4 regions of the Rhizobium sp. NZLR1 genome follow, and region 3 is predicted to be linked to each of the others. Evidence: predicted binding sites of a transcription regulator. Region 3 holds the regulator's gene; each other region holds the start of a gene.
The links. Region 3 encodes LexA, which represses DNA repair genes until DNA is damaged. Its sites were predicted from a motif close to TGTTCNNNNTGTGTTCNG; they were not measured.

Region 1 (4,991 bases), 370 kb from region 3:
CGCCACGACGCGCACCTCGTCGCCGTATTTTTCGCCGAACAGCGCCATCGCGCCTTCGGCGATTGCATCGTCGACGCTCATCAGCCGGGTTGTAACAGGCGAATTCTGCAGCACGATTTCGTTTGCCATATCCTCGACGATCTTCAGCTCTTCGGCCGACATCGGCTTCGGATGCGAAACGTCGAAACGCAGACGCTCAGGCGCGACCAGCGAACCCTTCTGCGCCACATGGGTACCGAGCACCTCGCGCAGCGCCTCATGCAGCAGATGCGTTGCCGAGTGGTTGGCACGCAGCCGCGAGCGTCGGGCGTGATCGACGGTCAGAACAACCGCGTCGCCGGTCTTGAATGCACCTTCGACGACGGCACCGAAATGCACGAAGAGGCCTTCGCCCCTCTTCTGCGTGTCTGATATCTCGATCTTGCCGTGGTCGGACGAGATGACGCCGGTATCGCCCATCTGACCACCGGATTCGCCATAGAACGGCGTCTGGCTGACGACGATCTGCACCTTATCGCCGGCCTTGGCTTCTTCAGCGACGGCGCCGGCCTTGACGATCGCCTGCACCACACCTTCAGCGGTTTCGGTATCGTAACCCAGGAATTCGCTTGCGCCGTGCTTTTCCCTGAGCTCGAACCAGATGGTTTCGGTTGCCTTCTCGCCGGAACCGGCCCAGTGCGAGCGGGCTTCGGCCTTCTGGCGTTGCATGGCATCGGTGAAGCCGGAGATATCGACGCCGATCTCGCGAGCGCGCAGCGCATCCTGCGTCAGGTCGAGCGGGAAGCCGTAGGTGTCGTAGAGCCTGAAGGCGGTCTCGCCATCCAGCATGTCGCCCTTGCCGAGATCGGTGGTCGCATCCGACAGCAACGACAGGCCACGCTCCAGCGTCTTGCGGAAACGGCCTTCTTCGAGTTTCAGCGTCTCCGAGATCAGCGCTTCGGCACGCACCAGTTCCGGATAAGCGCGGCCCATCTCCTGCACCAGCGTCGGCAGCAGCTTGTACATCAGAGGCTCGCGGGCACCGAGCAGTTCGGCATGGCGCATGGCGCGGCGCATGATGCGGCGAAGCACATAGCCGCGACCTTCATTCGACGGCAGCACGCCATCGGCGATCAGGAAAGCCGAGGAGCGCAAGTGGTCGGCGATGACGCGATGGCTGGCGCTCCCCTCCGCCTTGACGCCCATCGTCTCTTCGATAGTACCGATCAGCGTGCGGAACAGGTCCGTGTCAAAGACGCTCTGGACGCCCTGCAGAATGCAGGCCATGCGCTCCAGACCCAAGCCGGTATCGATCGACGGACGCGGCAGCGGGTTGCGAACGCCAGGCTCCGTCTGCTCGAACTGCATGAAAACGAGGTTCCAGAACTCCAGGAACCGGTCGCCATCTTCTTCCGGCGAACCGGGAGGGCCTCCCCAGACGTTCTCGCCTTGGTCAATGAAGATTTCCGAGCAGGGGCCGCAGGGGCCGGTATCGCCCATCTGCCAGAAATTGTCAGAGGTGGGGATGCGGATGATCTTGTCGTCGGAGAAGCCGGCAATCTTCTTCCACAGCGTCGCAGCTTCTTCGTCTTCGGAATAGACAGTCACCAGCAGGCGATGTTTCGGCAGATCGAAACCTTCGGTGACGAGCTTCCAGGCAAGCTCGATCGCATTCTCTTTGAAATAGTCGCCAAACGAGAAGTTGCCGAGCATTTCAAAAAAGGTCAGGTGCCGGGCCGTATAACCAACATTGTCGAGGTCGTTATGCTTGCCGCCGGCGCGCACGCATTTCTGCGACGTTGTCGCAGTCGAATAAGGGCGCTTCTCAAGGCCGGTGAAGACGTTCTTGAACTGCACCATACCGGCATTGGTGAACATCAGCGTCGGGTCGTTGCGCGGCACGAGCGGGCTCGACGAGACGATCTCATGACCGTTCTTCTTGAAATAGTCGAGGAATGTCGACCGGATATCGTTCACACCGCTCATGCTATGCCCTTCAATGCTGCCCGAGGCAGGTAAATCTAAATCCATCGGCTTTTAACGTTCGCCTCCGCCACTGTCCAGCAGACAAACAAAACCGGCCGCATTCTGATCAGGGAATGCAGCCGGTTTGGATTTTCTAAAGGACTGGCAGAAAAACTGATCGCGAGATCACATCTCAGCGGCAGCATCACTGTCATCGGGATCCGGTCCGCCGTTCTGCAGGAAGCGGTCGGCGATCAGGCCGGCATTCTGGCGCAGCGACAGCTCGATTTCGCGAGCGAGATCCGGATTGTCGCGCAAGAAGGTCTTGGCGTTTTCGCGGCCTTGGCCGAGACGCTGGCTGTTATAGGAGAACCACGCACCCGACTTCTCGACGATGCCGGCCTTGACCCCGAGATCGACCAATTCGCCGGTCTTGGAAACGCCCTCGCCATACATGATGTCGAACTCGACCTGCTTGAAGGGCGGCGCCATCTTGTTCTTGACGACCTTGACGCGGGTCTGGTTGCCGATCACCTCTTCGCGCTCCTTGACCGCGCCGATGCGGCGGATGTCGAGGCGCACGGAGGCATAGAACTTCAGCGCATTGCCGCCGGTCGTCGTTTCCGGCGAACCGAACATGACGCCGATCTTCATGCGGATCTGGTTGATGAAGATCACCATGGTGTTCGACTTGGAAATCGAAGCGGTGAGCTTGCGCAGCGCCTGGCTCATCAGGCGCGCCTGCAGGCCGGGTAGGCTGTCGCCCATCTCGCCTTCGATTTCGGCGCGCGGCGTCAGTGCGGCGACCGAGTCGATGACGAGAACGTCGACGGCGCCGGAGCGCACCAGCGTATCGGTGATTTCGAGCGCCTGCTCGCCGGTATCGGGCTGCGAGATCAGAAGGTTCTGCAGATCAACGCCAAGCTTGCGGGCATAGACGGGATCGAGCGCATGTTCGGCATCGACGAAGGCGCAGATGCCGCCCTTCTTCTGCGCTTCGGCAATGGTCTGCAGTGCAAGCGTCGTCTTACCCGAGCTTTCCGGCCCGTAAATTTCGATGATACGGCCCCTCGGCAGACCACCGACGCCAAGAGCAATATCGAGGCCGAGCGAGCCGGTCGAGATCGTCTCGATCTCGACAACATTCTCGTTGGAGCCGAGTTTCATGATCGAGCCCTTGCCGAACGACCGCTCTATCTGTGAGAGTGCCGCTTCAAGCGCCTTGCTTTTGTCCACCGATTTGTCCTCTACCAGCCGCAATGAATTCTGAGACATCCGATCCACCTTTAGGTTATTGAAGCCGCCCAAGCAATGTTGAGTTTGTACCCTGTTTGTTCCATTCTCGCAATAGGCGATCAAACAATTGAAAGAAAAAGGTAAAACGGCCCGTGTTCTATTTTTGTTTTATCGATGCAAAGCAACGGCTTAGACCTGAAATGCCAACACGCGCCCATCAGAATGCATCGCATCGATTCGCTTTTTCGGCATTGGGAGAGCGACTGAAATGAACAGAAAGATTCTCGTTCTCGGCGGTGCCCATATCGATAGACGCGGCCGCATCTTGGGCGAGACGGCGCCTGGCGCCAGCAATCCCGGGACCTGGTTCGAAGAGCCGGGTGGCGGCGGCTTCAATGCGGCGCGCAATCTCGCAAGGCTTGGTTTTCAGGTGACGATGATCTCGCCGCGCGGCGGCGATCCGATAGGCGAGATGGTCGGCGAAGCCGCCGATTTCGCCGGCATCGACGACCGGCCTTTCGTCTTCCTCGACCGCAAGACGCCGAGCTATACGGCGATCATTGAGAAAGACGGCAATCTGGTGATCGCCCTTGCCGACATGGATCTCTACCGCTTCTTCGTGCCGCGGCGTCTCTCCATCCGCTGGGTGCGCGAGGCCTTCGCCGCCCATGATCTCATTCTTTTCGACGCCAACCTGCCGGAAGAGACGATCGCGGCGATCGTTGCCAAGGCCCATTCCCTGGCAAAGCCGGTCGCAGCGATCGCCATTTCGCCTGCCAAGGTCGTCAGGCTGAAACCCTGTATCGGGGATATCGACTACCTGTTCCTGAACGAGGCCGAGGCCGCCGCCCTTGCCGGGCAACAGCCGGAAGACGCTGCCGGCTGGCCGCCGCTTCTGAACGCGATCGGCATCAGGAACGCCGTCGTCACCCGCGGCCGCCGCGAGCTCGTCGCTCTTTGCGAGGGCCGCGCCGTGACGCTGCAGCCGCCGATCGCCGACACTGTCGCCGATGTCACCGGTGCCGGCGATTCTCTTGCAGCCGGCACGCTCGCCGCCTTGATGGACGGCCTGCCGCTCGAGGAGGCCGTCCGCCACGGCACCGCGGCCGCCACGCTGACGGTGCAGTCGCGGCATGCCGTCGACGAAAATCTGACCCCGGACCTCTTGAATGCAGCGCTTGCCCTTGTTCCCAAGGTCAGAATTCTGCATTGAAGCGGCGAAATTAAATAGTTGAGCATGATGTCGTCCGAAAACCGCTGCCCCTTTTCGGCATCATGCTCTATCGACGACAGGACAAATCATGACCAAGCCCATTTCGCCTCTTCTGCCAATCGCATATTCGAAGGAGGTCGCCAGCGCCAAGCAGCGCGGCGCGCCGCTGGTGGCGCTGGAATCGACGATCATCACCCACGGCATGCCCTATCCCGGCAATATCGAGATGGCCCGCAGCGTCGAGACGATCATTCGCGAGCAGGGTGCCGTGCCGGCAACGATCGCCGTCATTCACGGCACGCTGCATATCGGCCTTGAAGCCGGCGAACTGGAGCAGCTCGCCAAGGCGACCGAAGTGATGAAGGTGTCGCGCGCCGATCTCGCCTTCGCGATCGCTGAGCGCCGCACCGGCGCTACTACAGTCGCCGCGACGATGATTGCGGCCGCCCGCGCCGGCATCCGGGTTTTTGCCACAGGCGGCATCGGCGGCGTGCACCGCGGCGCCGAGGAAAGCTTTGACATCTCCGCCGATCTCGAGGAACTGGCGCGCACCGGCGTTATCGTCGTCTGCGCCGGCGCCAAGGCAATTCTCGACATT
Region 2 (4,991 bases), 1.8 Mb from region 3:
CGGCCATCACCGCGAATTCGGCCGCGCCTTCCTGGAGGTAAACAAGGACTGCCAGCTGTTCGAGGGCCTCTGGTCCTCCGGTTCGCGCCACCAGGTGTGGATGAGCCATGGCGACCGCGTCACCGCGCTGCCTGAGGGTTTCGAGGTGGTCGCCACCTCCTCCAACGCGCCCTACGCCTTCATCGCTGACGAGAAGCGCAAATATTACGGCGTGCAGTTCCATCCCGAGGTCGTGCATACGCCCGACGGCGCCAAGCTGATTGGTAATTTCATCCACAACATCGCCGGCCTCAAGGGCGACTGGTCGATGTCGGCCTATCGCCAGAAGGCAGTCGATGAGATCCGCAAGCAGGTGGGCGGCAAGCGCGTCATCTGCGCCCTTTCGGGCGGCGTCGACAGCTCAGTCGCGGCGCTGTTGATCCACGAGGCGGTCGGCGACCAGCTGACCTGCATCCTCGTCGACCACGGCCTGATGCGCAAGGACGAGGCGGCCGGCGTCGTCGCCATGTTCCGCGAGCACTACAATTTGCATCTGCTGCATGTCGACGCTTCCGACCGTTTCATCGGCGAGCTCGAAGGCGTCAGCGACCCGGAAACCAAGCGCAAGATCATCGGCCGGCTGTTCATCGAGACCTTCGAGGAAGAGGCAAAGAAACTCGGCGGCGCCGATTTCCTCGGCCAGGGCACGCTCTATCCCGACGTGATCGAAAGCGTTTCCTTCACCGGCGGCCCGTCGGTGACCATCAAGTCGCACCACAATGTCGGCGGCCTGCCGGATCGCATGAAGATGCAGCTCGTCGAGCCGCTGCGCGAACTGTTCAAGGACGAGGTGCGGGCGCTCGGTCGCGAACTCGGCCTGCCCGACAGCTTCATCGGCCGCCACCCCTTCCCCGGCCCCGGCCTTGCGATCCGCTGCCCAGGCGGCATCAGCCGCGAAAAGCTGGAGATCCTGCGCGAGGCCGATGCGATCTATCTCGACGAAATCCGCAAGGCCGGCCTCTACGACGCCATCTGGCAGGCCTTCGCCGTGCTGCTTCCGGTCCAGACCGTCGGCGTCATGGGCGACGGACGTACCTACGAATTCGTCTGCGCGTTGCGCGCCGTCACCTCGGTCGACGGCATGACGGCGGACTTCTACCACTACGACATGGAATTCCTCGGCCGCGCCGCGACCCGCATCATCAACGAGGTGCGCGGCATCAACCGCGTGGTTTATGATGTGACATCGAAGCCGCCTGGCACGATCGAGTGGGAATGAAGGGCTGAGTTGATCCAACTCGCCCAGCCCGCTAAATTGCTTCGGGGAAACGGGACGACTTCTCCATGACAGCCAACAATCGTATTGTCCTCTCTAGCGACCACACGGCCATTCAGCTCCGACAGGCCATTGCCGCCCATATCGCGGCACATGGCTGGGTGGTGGTCGACATCGGACCGACGACGCCGGAAAGCACCCACTATCCCAAACACGGCGAGCGGCGGCGCGGCTCGTCGCCTCTGGTGATTGCCGGTTTGGCATCATCCTATGCGGCACCGGCCAGGGCATCATGATGGCAGCGAATAAGGTAGACACTCGCCGGCGAAATAGCAGCCAAGGGCGGCAGCGTGCGGCTGCGAAAGCTTGATGTCACCGACCGTTCCCAAGTGGCGGCCTTTGCGGGTTTTGCCAGGTCCGAATTCGGCCGGTTGGACGTTATCGTCAACAATGCCGGCGTCATGCCGCTCTCGCCGCTTGCGGCCCTCAAGGTCGACGAGTGGGACCGGATGGTCGACGTCAACATCAAGGGTGTGCTCTACGACATCGCCGCTGCGCTTCCGATCATGAAGGCGCAGGGATCCGGACAGATCATCAACCTGGCTTCGATCGGCGGCCACGCCGTTTCCCCAACGGCCGCGGTCTATTGCGCGACGAAATTCGCGGTGCGGGCGATCTCGGACGGGTTGCGGCAGGAGACAGATCGCATCCGGGTGACGGTCATCTCCCCCGGCACCACGACATCGGAACTGGCCGGCACGATTACCGATCCGACCGCGCGGAACGCCATGAGGGTTTTCAGGGCGGTCACGATCAGCCCCGAGGCTATCGCCAATTCGATCCTCTATGCCGTCAGCCAGCCTGACGATGTCGATGTCAGCGAGATCATCGTCCGGCCAACGGCCAGCCCGCATTGAGCAGCCGGCATCCCGGCTGAGACCGCCCCGCCGCCTAAAACCCCAGCGATTGCTGGGCGGGCGGCGGCGGGCCGAGCTGGACGCCTTCAAGCTCCAGCATGCGGGTCTTCGATGACGAGCCGCCGGGAGCCGAGAAACCGCCGATTTTGCCGCCGGCGGCCAGCACCCGGTGGCAGGGGATGATCAATGCGACCGGGTTCTTCGCCATCGCCTGGCCGACGTCGCGCGCGACTTCCGGCCCGGCGCCAAGCTCTTTCGCCAGCGCGCCGTAGGTGGTCGTATGGCCCCAGCCGACACGCCTTGCCGCCGCGTAAATATCCCTGAAGAGGGCATCCTGCCCGGCAAGATCGAGTTCGACGTCGGAAAAATCCGTTTCCTCGCCCTGGAAATAGCGCTTCACGGCGGCGACCGTTTCGAGCACATCAGGCGTCGGCGCGCCGGGCTCGGCACCCGGCAGGCGGCGCAGTAAGAGCCGCTCGGTCGCTTCCGCGGTTTTCGTCGGCAGCTGGAAGCGGGCGATGCCGGCGTCGCTCCAGGCGATGCCGCAGAAACCAGCCGCGGTTTCGAAGATGAGATAGTGATGGATCGTCTGGGCCATGACACAGCCTCCGCGTTTTCGATTACCACCAAAATCGTACGGAACGGCCGCTGTTTCAACCCGATTCTTGCGCATCTCGTTCTTTTTTTGTTCTTGATATTCTACCTTGCCGGCGTATCTTTCACCTCTTTTTTGGAGCGCGAGGCGGTCATGACGACCTGACAGGCCATGAACCAGATTTCCTTCGATTTCGACCATGGTCAAAATCGACGCGGGCAGGCGTGTGAAAGCCGGAACGGCGGCCACAGGCTTTTCTTTGCGCTCCGCCCGCCTGCGATCGTCGAACGGCAAGCGGCTTCGATCGCCGACGACTATTGCAAGACCTTCTCCCTTTCCGCAAAGCCGCGGCTGACGACCCTGCATGTGAGCGTTATCGGCATCGGCGACTATGAAGTGTTGCCGGAGGACGTGATCTTTGCGGCCCGGCAGGCCGCCGCTACAGTCGAGGGCGCGCCGATCGCCGTCACCTTCGACAGGATCATGAGCTTCAAGCGGGAAGGCAAGGCGCGGCCTCTGGTGCTCTGCAGCAAAGACGGGCTGATGCCGCTCATGCGACTGCATGTCCAGCTTGGTGTCGGCCTGCACAATACCGGATTGCGTGACAATATCGATCGCAATTTCACGGCGCATATGACGCTGCTCTATGACCGCAAAGCAGTGCCGCCGACGAGCCTCGACCAACCGGTTTCGTGGACGGCGCGGGAATTCCTGCTCATTCACAGCGTTCTTGGAAAAACCGAACACCACATCATCGATCGCTGGCCGCTGCTTGGCTGACGGCAATGGCATCTCCGGACCAAGGCTTGCGCTTCCGCGATTTCCGCGCATAAAGCTGAACAACCGTCGGGATGGCAAACGGAGAACGAAGACAGCATGGATGTTTCAGAGATCATCATCCCAGGAGATACGCCGGGAACGGAGTGGCGGCTGCCGGTGCTGCGCTTTGCGGGCCACGATCCGAAGGCGCCGAAGATCTATATCCAGGCCGCACTGCATGCCGGGGAACTGCCGGGAACGGTGCTCCTGCATTTCCTCTGCGAGCGGCTGCGGCAGGCGGAAAGCGAAGGCGGGATCGTCGGCGACATCACCATCGTGCCGCAGGCCAATCCGATCGGTGCAGCGCAATCGCATTTCGGCGACCTGCAGGGTCGTTTCGACCTTGGCTCACGCACCAATTTCAACCGGGATTTTCCGCTGATCTCCCTTGCCGATCGGGCCACGCTGATCGAAGACCTCGATGATTATCCGGCTACCGACAGGCTGAAACGACAGCTCTTGCATATGGCGCTTGGCGCCGATCTCGTCCTCGACCTGCATTGCGACGACGAATCCCTGCAATATGCCTATATCGACGAAGCCTTCTGGCCGGAGGCGGCCGATCTTGCCGCTGCACTCGATATGGAGGCCGCGCTGCTTTCGGATGGCGAAAGCTCGGCCTTCGAAGAGGCGGTCGGTTTTGCCTGGAAATATGAGGTTTCCGGCGAGCGCCAATCGCGGCTGCCGGGCAGGCTTTCGGTCACCGTCGAGCTGCGCGGCAAACGCGACGTCGATCCGGTGCTGGCTGAGAAGGATGCGGAGGGGCTGTGGCGGTTCCTTGCGGCACGGGGGATCGTCAGTGAGGTGAAGGCTGAGGCAAAGGCGTTTTCCGGTCCGGCCGTGCCGCTCGACAATGTCGAGATCATTCGCGCTCCTGAAGGTGGGGCCGTGCTCTTGCATCGCGCCATCGGCGACAGGGTTGTGGAAGGCGAGCTCCTGGCGACGATTGTCACCCGCCCGGGTCAGCCGGGTGGCAGCATCGAACTCTGCGCCCCGCAAGACGGGTTGATCCTGACCCGAACGTCCGACCGGCTGGTACGGCGGCGCGGCGACCTGATGAAGATTGTCTGCGACAGTCCCAGCGACGCCTTGCGCAAGGCCGGCACGCTGGAGAATTGAGCCGAGCCGGATCCCGGCGAGCGCCGGGATAAAGTGTCGCGGGCATTTGCGCCGGTCTTCTTGCATGGTATCTCGCAGCGATCACAGGGAATCGATCGGGCATGACCGTCACCATCTATGGTATCAAGAATTGCGACACGATGAAGAAGGCCCGCAGCTGGCTGGAAGAACACGGCGTTGCCTATGCGTTTCACGATTACAAGGCGCTCGGCATCGACCGCGCCCATCTTGATGCCTGGATCGATCAGGCCGGGCTCGATACCGTGCTCAACCGCGCCGGCACCAC
Region 3 (4,991 bases):
CATCCGAATTTCCGCTTGTTGCATCGCTGCTCTCTCTGTTGGTGCTGACGATCGCGGTTCTCATCGTCGGCCGCAGCCGGGCGGCATTGCGGGCGACGCTGCTGGCGCCTGCACTCGTGGCCGGCGGCATGCTCTGCGCACAATTCGAGAGCTGGCGGGCTTCGACGGTGATCCTCGATTCCTCGGTGACGACGACAGTGACCGGCCGAGTCGAGCGGCGAGAAGGCGACGGCCGTGGGCGCTGGCGCTACATTCTTGCCGTCACCGGCACGGAGGCGCCGGAGTTGAAGCGGCCGCCGGGACGCATAACCGCGATCGTCCGCGGCGCCGACATGCCTTTCGACATCGGCGACCTCATCACCGGCAGGGCACGACTGACGCCGCCGGCAGGCCCCGCACTTCCCGAGCTCAACGACTTCTCCTTCGGTGCCTATTTCGATGGCATCGGCGCCAACGGCTTCTTCTACGGTGCGCCAGAGAAGGATCTGGAGGCGGGTCCGCAGGCTGCCAGATCGACATCGGCAGCTCTGCTGGAATGGCTTTACCGCCTGCGCAGTAGCATTGGCGACCGCATACGATCGATCCTGCCCGGCGACACCGGCGCTTTTGCCGCTGCTTTGGTGACCGACGAGCGACGCGCCATCTCGAATGCGACGACGGAGGCGCTGCGCCAGTCCGGCCTTGCTCATATTGTCGCGATCTCCGGCCTCAACATGGCGCTGTCGGCCGGCATCTTCTTCGTCGGCTTCCGGATGCTGCTCAGCCTTTTTCCGGGCGTCGCTCAGGCCTATCCGACAAAGAAGATCGCCGCCGCCGGCGCGCTCAGCGCCGTCACCGCCTACTACCTGATTTCCGGCTTCGGGGTCTCGGCCGAACGTGCCTTCATCATGATGGCGATCATGCTGGTCGCCGTCTTCTTCGACCGGCCGTCGATCAGCCTGCGCAATGTCGTTCTCTCGGCGCTCGTCATCATCGCCATTTCGCCGTCCGAAGTCTTGGGCCCGAGCTTCCAGATGTCCTTTGCCGCGACATTGGCACTCGTATCGGGTTATCAACTGTGGAAGGACCGGCGCGTCCGCGAAAACGCCTTGCTGAAACTGCCGGTCTTCCGACCGGTCGTTGCCGTCGCCGGCTTCTTCGGCGGCGTCTTCCTGACCTCGCTGATCGGCGGTTTTTCCACGGCGCTGTTTTCGATCGAACATTTTCATCGCCTGACCGCTTACGGGCTGCCGGCAAATCTCGCGACGATGCCGATCATCTCCTTCATCGTCATGCCGGCCGGGCTGCTGGCGATGTTGCTCATGCCGTTCGGTCTGGACGTTCCGCTCTGGAAGGTGGTCGGCCTCGGCCTCGACCTGGTGATTGCGGTCGCCAAAACGGTGTCCGGTTGGGGCGGTGATATCGGCATCGGCCGCTTGCCGGCTTGGTATTTCGCTGTCGCCGTGGCCGGCTTTCTGCTGCTGACGCTGCTGCGCACCCGGCTGCGCCATATCGGCACATCGATTATCGCCGTCTCTACGCTCGGCGTGCTGCTTCTGCCGCTTCCCCGGGCGCCGGATCTGGTGATTTCGGAGGATGGCAGTCTCGTCGCAGTGGTCGCGGCTGCGGCAATCGCTTCCAACCGCGAAAACCCGCCGGATTTCATCTTCGATCAGTGGCAGAGAGCACTTGTCCTGCCGACGCATTTCCCGCCGAAAATGCTGGATGGTCCCGCTGTCCCGCCGGAGGGAGACGACCGCCGCGTCAGGCTTTCCCGCGATCAGCAGAATGAAGCGAGGGCGGCGATGCGGGCGGCTGTCGCCGGTGGTGAAGCAAACCGCTTTTCCTGCGTCAAAAAGGCCTGGTGCACATCAAGGCTCGGCAATGGTCATGTGGTTGCCGTCATCGACAACGCTGCCTATCTCGGTCCGGCTTGCGACGCGGCGGATATCGTCGTGACGTCGGTCCGCCTGCGGTTCAACAGCTGCCGATCAGGAGCGACGCTCTTTACCGGTGAGACGCTGCGCAGGACTGGCTCCGTCGAGCTGCGCTTCGCCGATGCCGGCCTGGAGGTCGTGACCGCATTCGAAACCCTGTCGCGCCCATGGAAGCGCCATCGCGCCTATGACTGGCGCAGCAACAGTTTTGCCGAATCCGGCCTCTCCAATGTCAGTGATAGCGGCGAATGAGGCCGACGAGCTTGCCCTGCACCTTGACGCGGTCCGGCCCGAAAATCCGGGTCTCATAAGCCGGATTGGCAGCCTCCAGCGCGATCGAGGCGCCCTTGCGGCGGAAACGTTTGAGCGTCGCTTCTTCGTCATCGACCAGGGCAACGACAATGTCGCCGGGACTTGCGGTGCTGCCGTTGCGGATGATTACCGTGTCGCCGTCGAAGATGCCGGCGTCGATCATCGAATCGCCCTTGACCTCCAGCGCATAATGTTCGCCGGAGCCGAGCATGTCTGCGGGAACGACGATGTCGTGGGTGTTATTCTGGATCGCCGAGATCGGAACGCCGGCAGCGATCCGGCCCATGACCGGCACGGAGACGGAGTTGCCGTTATCGGCGACCGGTTTTGCAGGAGCGGGGGCGGCGACCGGCTGCGGCTTGCCGAGGCTGCCCTCGATGACGCTTGGCGAAAAGCCGCGCCGGGGCTGGATGCTCGGGCTGTAGGCCTCCGGAAGCTTGATGACCTCGAGCGCCCGGGCGCGGTTCGGTAGGCGGCGAATGAAGCCACGCTCTTCAAGCGCTGTGATCAAACGATGAATGCCGGATTTCGAGGCCAGATCCAGGGCATCCTTCATTTCGTCGAAAGAGGGCGGAATGCCGGATTCCTTCATGCGCTCATGAATGAAAAGCAGGAGCTCCTGTTGTTTGCGCGTGAGCATCGACGTGTGACCCCTTGATTGAAACAAATCCAGAACAGAACACTATATGTTCCATATGTGTTCCGCAAGTAGCTAAATTTCCGTAAAACTTGCCGCCAACTCGTTGAGTTTTTTATTTTCATTCGCCGGATTGGCGCACATGTCTTGCATTGAAGGTGGCGCTGTCGCACCCTCTTGGCGTTTCAGGGAGGGATATCATGAACGAGCACTCGGCCAAACCGCACCCGCTGGATCATGTCGTGCTGCCCGTTGTCAATATCGACCTGGCGCGCGAAAGGCTCGGCAAGCTTGGCTTCACCGTTGCCGCCGATGCCCGCCATCCCTTCGGAACGGAGAATGCCTGCGTCTTCTTTGCCGACAAGACCTATCTGGAGCCGCTCGGTATCGCCAGCCGCGAGGAGAGCGAGGCATCGGCGCGGCAAGGCAATGTCTTCACCGCCCGCAATCGGGCCTTCCGCTTCCGCTGTGGCGAGGAGGGGCTTTCGGCGGTGGCGTTCGGCACCGGGGATGCCGGCCGCGCTCATCGGAGCTTCGTCGGCAGCGGATCGAGCGCCGGCGACATGCTGCAGTTCAGCCGGCCGATGAAAATGCCGGACGGTTCCGAGACCATGGCCGGCTTCAAGCTGGCCTTTGCCGCTGAGTTGCGCGCGCCGGATTTCTTCCTCTTCTGTGTTGAGCGCATCAATCCTCTGCCGGCCGATCGCGGTGCGCTAGAGACGCATGCCAATGGCGTCACCGGCATTGCCGAGATCGCGCTTTGCGCGCCGGACCCCTCTGCATTCGCCGCCTTCGTCAGCCTTGCAACGGCGCAATCGGCCGTCGAGAAAACCGGTTTCGGCGTTAATATCGCGGCGCCGAATGCGAAAATCAGCCTGATGACGCCGGAAGGGCTGGAGGCCTATTTCGAGATCGCCGTCGCATCCGCCGACCGCGGCCTGCGCGGCCGGGCTATCCTCTTTGCCGTCACCGATCTTGCCGTGACAGAAGCGCATTTGGCTGCTAACGGAGTGACCTACACGCGCAAGAACAATCGCATTCTGGTGAAGCCCGCGCCCGGGCAGGGCACGCTCTTCGCCTTCGAGGAAACACGATGAGCACTGATACGAATTCCGAAGTCAGGATCGGCGAGGGCGCAGGCCAGGTCACATTTTCCAATACCGGCCGCCTGTCGCTGATTGCCGGCCCTTGCCAGATGGAGAGCCGCGACCACGCCTTCATGGTTGCCGGCACACTGAAGGAGCTTTGCGCCAAACTCGGCATCGGTCTCGTCTACAAGAGCTCCTTCGACAAGGCAAACCGCACCTCGCTCTCTGCCGAACGCGGCATCGGGCTTGAAAAGGGCATGCAGATCTTCGCCGACCTGAAGAAGGAGTTCGGTTTTCCCGTCCTGACCGACGTCCACACCGCCGAGCAATGCGCCGCGGTGGCAAAAGTGGTCGATGTCCTGCAGATCCCGGCTTTCCTCTGCCGCCAGACCGACCTTCTGATCGCCGCCGCCGAGACCGGCCGCGCCGTCAATGTCAAGAAGGGCCAGTTCCTCGCTCCCTGGGATATGAAAAACGTCCTGAAGAAGCTCAATGCCAGCGGCAATCCGAACGTGCTGCTGTGCGAACGCGGCGCCTCCTTCGGTTATAACACTTTGGTCTCCGACATGCGCTCGCTGCCGATCATGGCGTCGATGGGCGCGCCGGTTGTTTTCGATGCAACGCATTCCGTGGCGCAGCCGGGCGGGCAGGGCGATTCCTCCGGTGGTCAGCGGGAATTTGTGGAAACGCTGGCGCGCGCAGCGGTGGCGACCGGTATCGCCGGCGTGTTCGTCGAAACCCATCAGGACCCCGACAACGCACCGTCCGACGGCCCGAACATGGTCTATCTCAAAGACATGCCGCGGCTTTTGGAAAAGCTGCTCGCCTTCGATGCTGTCGCCAAGGGCTGACAGTCAAAAGCCTGACATGTTCGTGCTATAGCGACGTTCAGACATGCAGGTCGAGGGTGTCGCAATGCGCCATTGTAATTTGCACGCCTTCGATTATGACAGGCTTCGAACGATTGATCACCCACCGAGCAGGAAGAACCCATGACTGCAATCACCGATATCATCGCCCGCGAGATTCTCGATAGCC
Region 4 (4,991 bases), 910 kb from region 3:
TCTTCGATCCAAAGGAAATGACCGGCAAAAGATCCTCGACCTGCGAGAACATACGCTTCTCGATCACTTCCCGGATCTTCTCGTAGCTTGTCCATGACGGATTTTTTCCGCCATTGGATGCCCGGGACCTCAACGAGAACTTGACGATTTCGTTGCGGAAATCCTTCGGATTGGCAATGCCTGCCGGCTTTTCGATCTTCGTCAATTCCTGATTGAGGAGCTCGCGGTCGAGAAGCTGGCCAGTATCGGGATCCTTGAAGTCGACGTCTTCGATCCAGGCATCGGCATAATCGACGTAGCGGTCAAACAGGTTCTGTCCGTAGTCCGCATAGGATTCAAGATAGGCCTTCTGAATCTCATTGCCAATGAACTCTGCATAACGTGGCGCAAGATCGGCCTTGATGAATTCCAGATAGCGCTTCTCGACATCATCGGAAAACTGCTCGCGACGGATCGACTGTTCCAGCACATACATCAGATGGACAGGATCGGCGCCGATATCCGTGGTGTCGTGATTGAAGGTCGAGGCAAGCACCTTGAAGGCGAAGCGGGTCGATATGCCGTCCATGCCCTCATCGATGCCGGCAGCATCCCGGTATTCCTGAACGCTGCGGGCGCGCGGGTCGGTTTCTTTCAGGCTCTCGCCGTCATAGGTGCGCATCTTCGAGAAGAACGTCGAGTTCTCGTGCTTGCGCAGGCGTGAGAGCACGGAAAAACGGGCCAGCATTTCGAGCGTTGCCGGGGCACATGGCGTATCCGCCAGCTCCGATCCCTCGATCAGCTTCTCGTAGATCTTCTGCTCCTCCATCACCCTGAGGCAATAGGGCACCTTGATCACGCAGATGCGGTCGATGAAGGCCTCGTTGTTCTTGTTGGCCTTGAAGGTCTGCCATTCGGCTTCGTTCGAATGCGCAAGGACGACGCCTGAGAAGGGTATGGCGCCGATATTCTCGGAACCGATATAGTTCCCCTCCTGGGTCGCCGTCAGCAGCGGATGCAGCATCTTGATCGGCGCCTTGAACATCTCGACGAATTCAAGGATACCCTGATTGGCGCGGTTGAGCCCGCCGGAATAGCTGTAGGCATCGGGATCGTTCTGCGAGTAGGTCTCCAGCTTGCGGATGTCGACCTTGCCGACCAGCGACGAGATATCCTGATTGTTCTCGTCTCCGGGCTCGGTCTTGGCGATGGCGATCTGGCGCAACCGCGAAGGCTGAACTCTGACGACACGGAAGCGGGAAATATCGCCGCCGAAATCGTCGAGCCGCTTCAGGCACCACGGGCTCATCAGCCCGTTCAGGCGCCGCAGCGGGATACCGTATTGCTCCTGGAGCAGCGACCCCATCGTCTCCGGATCGAAGAGGTTGAGCGGACTTTCGAAAACGGGGCTGATCTCGTCGCCCGCCTTCAGCACATAGATTGGATGAACCTCCATCAATTGCTTCAGCCGCTCCGCTAAGGAAGACTTGCCGCCGCCGACCGGGCCGAGCAGATAGAGAATCTGCTTGCGCTCCTCGAGCCCCTGTGCCGCGTGCCGGAAGAAGGAAACGATGCGCTCGATCGTCTCTTCCATGCCGTGGAAACCGGTAAAGGCCGGATAGATCCGGATGGTCCTGTTCATGAAGATCCGGCCAAGCCGCGTATCCTTGGCGGTATCGACCATTTGCGCCTCGCCTATCGCGGAGAGCAGGCGCTCCGTCGCATTGGCATAGGCAATCGGGTCCTTTTTGCAGAGATCGAGATACTCGGCCACCGACATATCGGTTTCGCGGCGTGCTTCGTAACTGCGCGTAAACGCATCGAATACGGATTCGTTCAGCATGGGCCCTCCATTAAGGTTATGCCGCAGGCTCAAAGTCGTATAACCATCGAGATGGCTACGACGTTCCTAAGAATCAATAATTTCGTAGGTATATTCGACGCTCACCGGCTGTTTCTTGCAACGCACAAAAACGTGCATGCACCGGTTATTTTTACTCTACGAAACTGTTTCTCATTATAGTTGAAAAAAGCACCCCTGCGGTATCAGCACATTTCGCGACGTGACAGAAAGATGAAAAGGGTGTGCAATGTCGCCCGTGATTCGAACTCTGGAAAAATCGGCGATTGGCAGCCAAATCTGCGCAGAGTCGATGCTGGCCAGCACGTGCCGACCCGCTCCTGACATGATGGAAACGGGCGCATCCGGGCCGTGAGCCAATCGTCGCGACCGTCCCCCGCCGCGGCAATTCAGCCGTTGAATGCCTTCTCCAGCGCAGCGACATCGATCTTGACCATGCCGAGCATCACCTCGGTCACGCGCCTGGCCCGCTCGCGGTTGTCGTCAGCGATCATCTCGGCAAGCATGCGCGGCACGATCTGCCAGGACAGGCCCCAGCGGTCCTTCAGCCAGCCGCAGGCTTCCGGCGTGCCACCATTGGCTAGGAATGCTTCCCATATCCGATCGATCTCGGCCTGGCCTTCCAGGAGAATCGCGATCGAGAAGGAATGGTTGAAGCTATCGAGCGGGCCGGCCTTCATTGCCAGGAAGGCCTGATCGCCGAGTGTGAACTCAATCAGCTCGACGCTGCCGGGAGGTCCGCTCGGCGTCTCCGCCGGCAATATGGTGGTGCGGCCGATCCTGGAGTCGGGAATAACAGACACGTAGAATTCGACAGCTTCACGGGCTTCCTCCGCGAACCAAAGATTTGAAACGACCTTCGCCATGCAACAGCCTCCTTGTTGTTGATGAGCATGTCCCCAGACTACTGCCCGATGATCCAAGCCCGATCCAAGGACGCCCGGCCGGCGCCGGTTCCGACAGACTGCGATTAGAAATTTTCGCCCCATTCCAGCCGACATGGCGAGCGCAGCCGCGCCGGCCGGCGGCCTTGCCGCCCGCAGTAACCCGCTTGGATTAGCGGTGGCTCGGGAATGAAAGCAGAACATCTTTTCTGGTCTTTCCTTCCCGAATCACTACATTACGCGCCATGAGCAATAGTTTCGACGATATTCCCTTCTTCGACGAAGAGCCGGACGAGATGGCGCGCAAGCCGCAGCCGCCTGCCGCGCCCGCAGCAAGAGCGCCCGCCCCCGGCGGCGGCATTGCCGCTCGCGCGATGGCGGCCCGCGACGGCGGCGCCCGGCCGGATTATCTTACCGGACTGAACCCCGAGCAGACCGAAGCCGTCGAAACCCTGGAAGGCCCGGTCCTCGTGCTTGCAGGCGCCGGCACCGGCAAGACGCGCGTGTTGACCACCCGCATTGCCCACATCCTCAATACCGGCCGCGCCTTCCCGTCGCAGATCCTCGCCGTCACCTTCACCAACAAGGCCGCCCGCGAGATGAAGGAGCGCATCGCATTGCTCGTCGGCGGCGCCGTCGAGGGAATGCCCTGGCTCGGCACCTTCCACTCGATCGGCGTCAAGCTTCTGCGCCGCCACGGCGAGCTCGTCGGCCTGCGCTCCGATTTCACCATTCTCGATACCGACGACGTCGTCCGTCTGATCAAGCAGCTGATCCAGGCCGAAGGCCTCGACGACAAGCGGTGGCCGGCCAAGCAGTTCGCCGGCATGATCGACACCTGGAAGAACAAGGGTCTAGGCCCTGCCGATATCCCTGAGGGCGATGCCCGCGCCTTTGCCAATGGCCGTGGCCGCGATCTCTATTTTGCCTATCAGGCACGCCTGACGACGCTGAACGCCTGCGATTTCGGCGACCTGCTGATGCATCCGATCGCGATTTTCCGCAAGAACCCGGATCTCTTGAAGGAATATCACGGCCGCTTCCGCTATATCCTCGTCGACGAGTACCAGGACACCAACACCGCCCAGTATATGTGGTTGAGGCTTCTCGCCCAGCGCTCCAAGGGCGAGAAGCAGAATGTCTGCTGCGTCGGCGACGACGATCAGTCGATCTATGGCTGGCGCGGCGCCGAGGTCGACAATATCCTGCGCTTCGAAAAGGATTTCCCCGGCGCCAAGGTCATCAAGCTCGAGCGCAACTACCGCTCGACCGAACATATTCTCGGGGCTGCTGCCCATTTGATCGCCCATAATGAAGGGCGGCTTGGCAAGACGCTGTTTACCGACCGCTCCGATCCAAACGACGTCAAGGTGCAGGTCCACGCCTCCTGGGATTCGGAAGAGGAAGCCCGCGCCATCGGCGAGGAAATCGAGCAGCTTCAGCGCGGCAAGCATCTGCTGAACGATATGGCGATTCTCGTGCGCGCCTCTTTCCAGATGCGCGAATTCGAAGACCGCTTCGTCACCCTCGGCCTCAATTACCGCGTCATCGGCGGCCCACGCTTCTACGAGCGCCTGGAGATCCGCGATGCGATGGCCTATTTCCGCATGGTCGCCCAGCCCGCCGACGACCTGGCCTTTGAACGCATCGTCAACACGCCGAAGCGCGGCCTCGGCGATACGACGGTGCGCGCGCTGCATGACTACGCCCGCGCCCGCGATATCCCGATGCTTGCGGCAGCCGCCGACATCATCGAAACGGATGAGCTGAAGCCGAAGGCGCGAAAGGCACTCTTCGATGTGATTCAATCTTTCCGCCGGTGGCAGGAACTGCTTGAAAACACACCGCATACCGAACTTGCCGAGCAGATCCTCGAAGAGTCCGGCTATACCGACATGTGGAAGAACGACAAGAGTGCCGAAGCCCCCGGCCGCCTCGAGAACTTGAAGGAGCTCATCCGCTCGATGGATAGCTTCGAGTCGATGCGCGGCTTCCTCGAGCACGTATCGCTGGTCATGGACGCCGAGACCAACGAGAATCTCGATGCCGTCTCGATCATGACGCTGCACTCGGCCAAGGGGCTGGAATTCGACACCGTCTTCCTCCCCGGCTGGGAGGAAGGCCTCTTCCCGCATCAGCGCGCGCTGGATGAAAGCGGTCGCGCCGGCCTGGAGGAGGAACGCCGCCTTGCCTATGTCGGCATCACCCGCGCCAAACACCGCTGCCATATCTGGTTCGTCTCCAACCGGCGCATCCACGGCCTCTGG

Region 1: a site for LexA is predicted at 3,334-3,351, ahead of recA (recombinase RecA). Genes of this name have one in related genera too.
Region 2: a site for LexA is predicted at 2,848-2,865, ahead of J3O30_RS01535 (2'-5' RNA ligase family protein). Genes of this name have one in related genera too.
Region 4: a site for LexA is predicted at 2,910-2,927, ahead of J3O30_RS15140 (UvrD-helicase domain-containing protein). Genes of this name have one in related genera too.

What each region holds. Positions count from the first base shown of each region.
Region 1 is NZ_CP071632.1:2,493,093-2,498,083, forward strand. Features, by position in the region: gene alaS (alanine--tRNA ligase) at 1-1,965, opposite strand, end outside; gene recA (recombinase RecA) at 2,131-3,219, opposite strand; gene J3O30_RS12490 (carbohydrate kinase family protein) at 3,449-4,393, shown strand; gene J3O30_RS12495 (pseudouridine-5'-phosphate glycosidase) at 4,482-4,991, shown strand, end outside.
Region 2 is NZ_CP071632.1:304,124-309,114, reverse strand. Features, by position in the region: gene guaA (glutamine-hydrolyzing GMP synthase) at 1-1,258, shown strand, start outside; partial or broken gene J3O30_RS01550 (RpiB/LacA/LacB family sugar-phosphate isomerase) at 1,324-1,568, shown strand; partial or broken gene J3O30_RS01545 (SDR family oxidoreductase) at 1,573-2,172, shown strand; gene J3O30_RS01540 (methylated-DNA--[protein]-cysteine S-methyltransferase) at 2,207-2,770, opposite strand; gene J3O30_RS01535 (2'-5' RNA ligase family protein) at 2,939-3,547, shown strand; gene J3O30_RS01530 (succinylglutamate desuccinylase/aspartoacylase family protein) at 3,644-4,705, shown strand; gene J3O30_RS01525 (ArsC family reductase) at 4,807-4,991, shown strand, end outside.
Region 3 is NZ_CP071632.1:2,126,547-2,131,537, forward strand. Features, by position in the region: gene J3O30_RS10635 (ComEC/Rec2 family competence protein) at 1-2,168, shown strand, start outside; gene lexA (transcriptional repressor LexA) at 2,149-2,868, opposite strand; gene J3O30_RS10645 (VOC family protein) at 3,066-3,962, shown strand; gene kdsA (3-deoxy-8-phosphooctulonate synthase) at 3,959-4,804, shown strand; gene eno (phosphopyruvate hydratase) at 4,946-4,991, shown strand, end outside.
Region 4 is NZ_CP071632.1:3,036,055-3,041,045, forward strand. Features, by position in the region: gene J3O30_RS15130 (PrkA family serine protein kinase) at 1-1,822, opposite strand, end outside; gene J3O30_RS15135 (VOC family protein) at 2,230-2,706, opposite strand; gene J3O30_RS15140 (UvrD-helicase domain-containing protein) at 2,970-4,991, shown strand, end outside.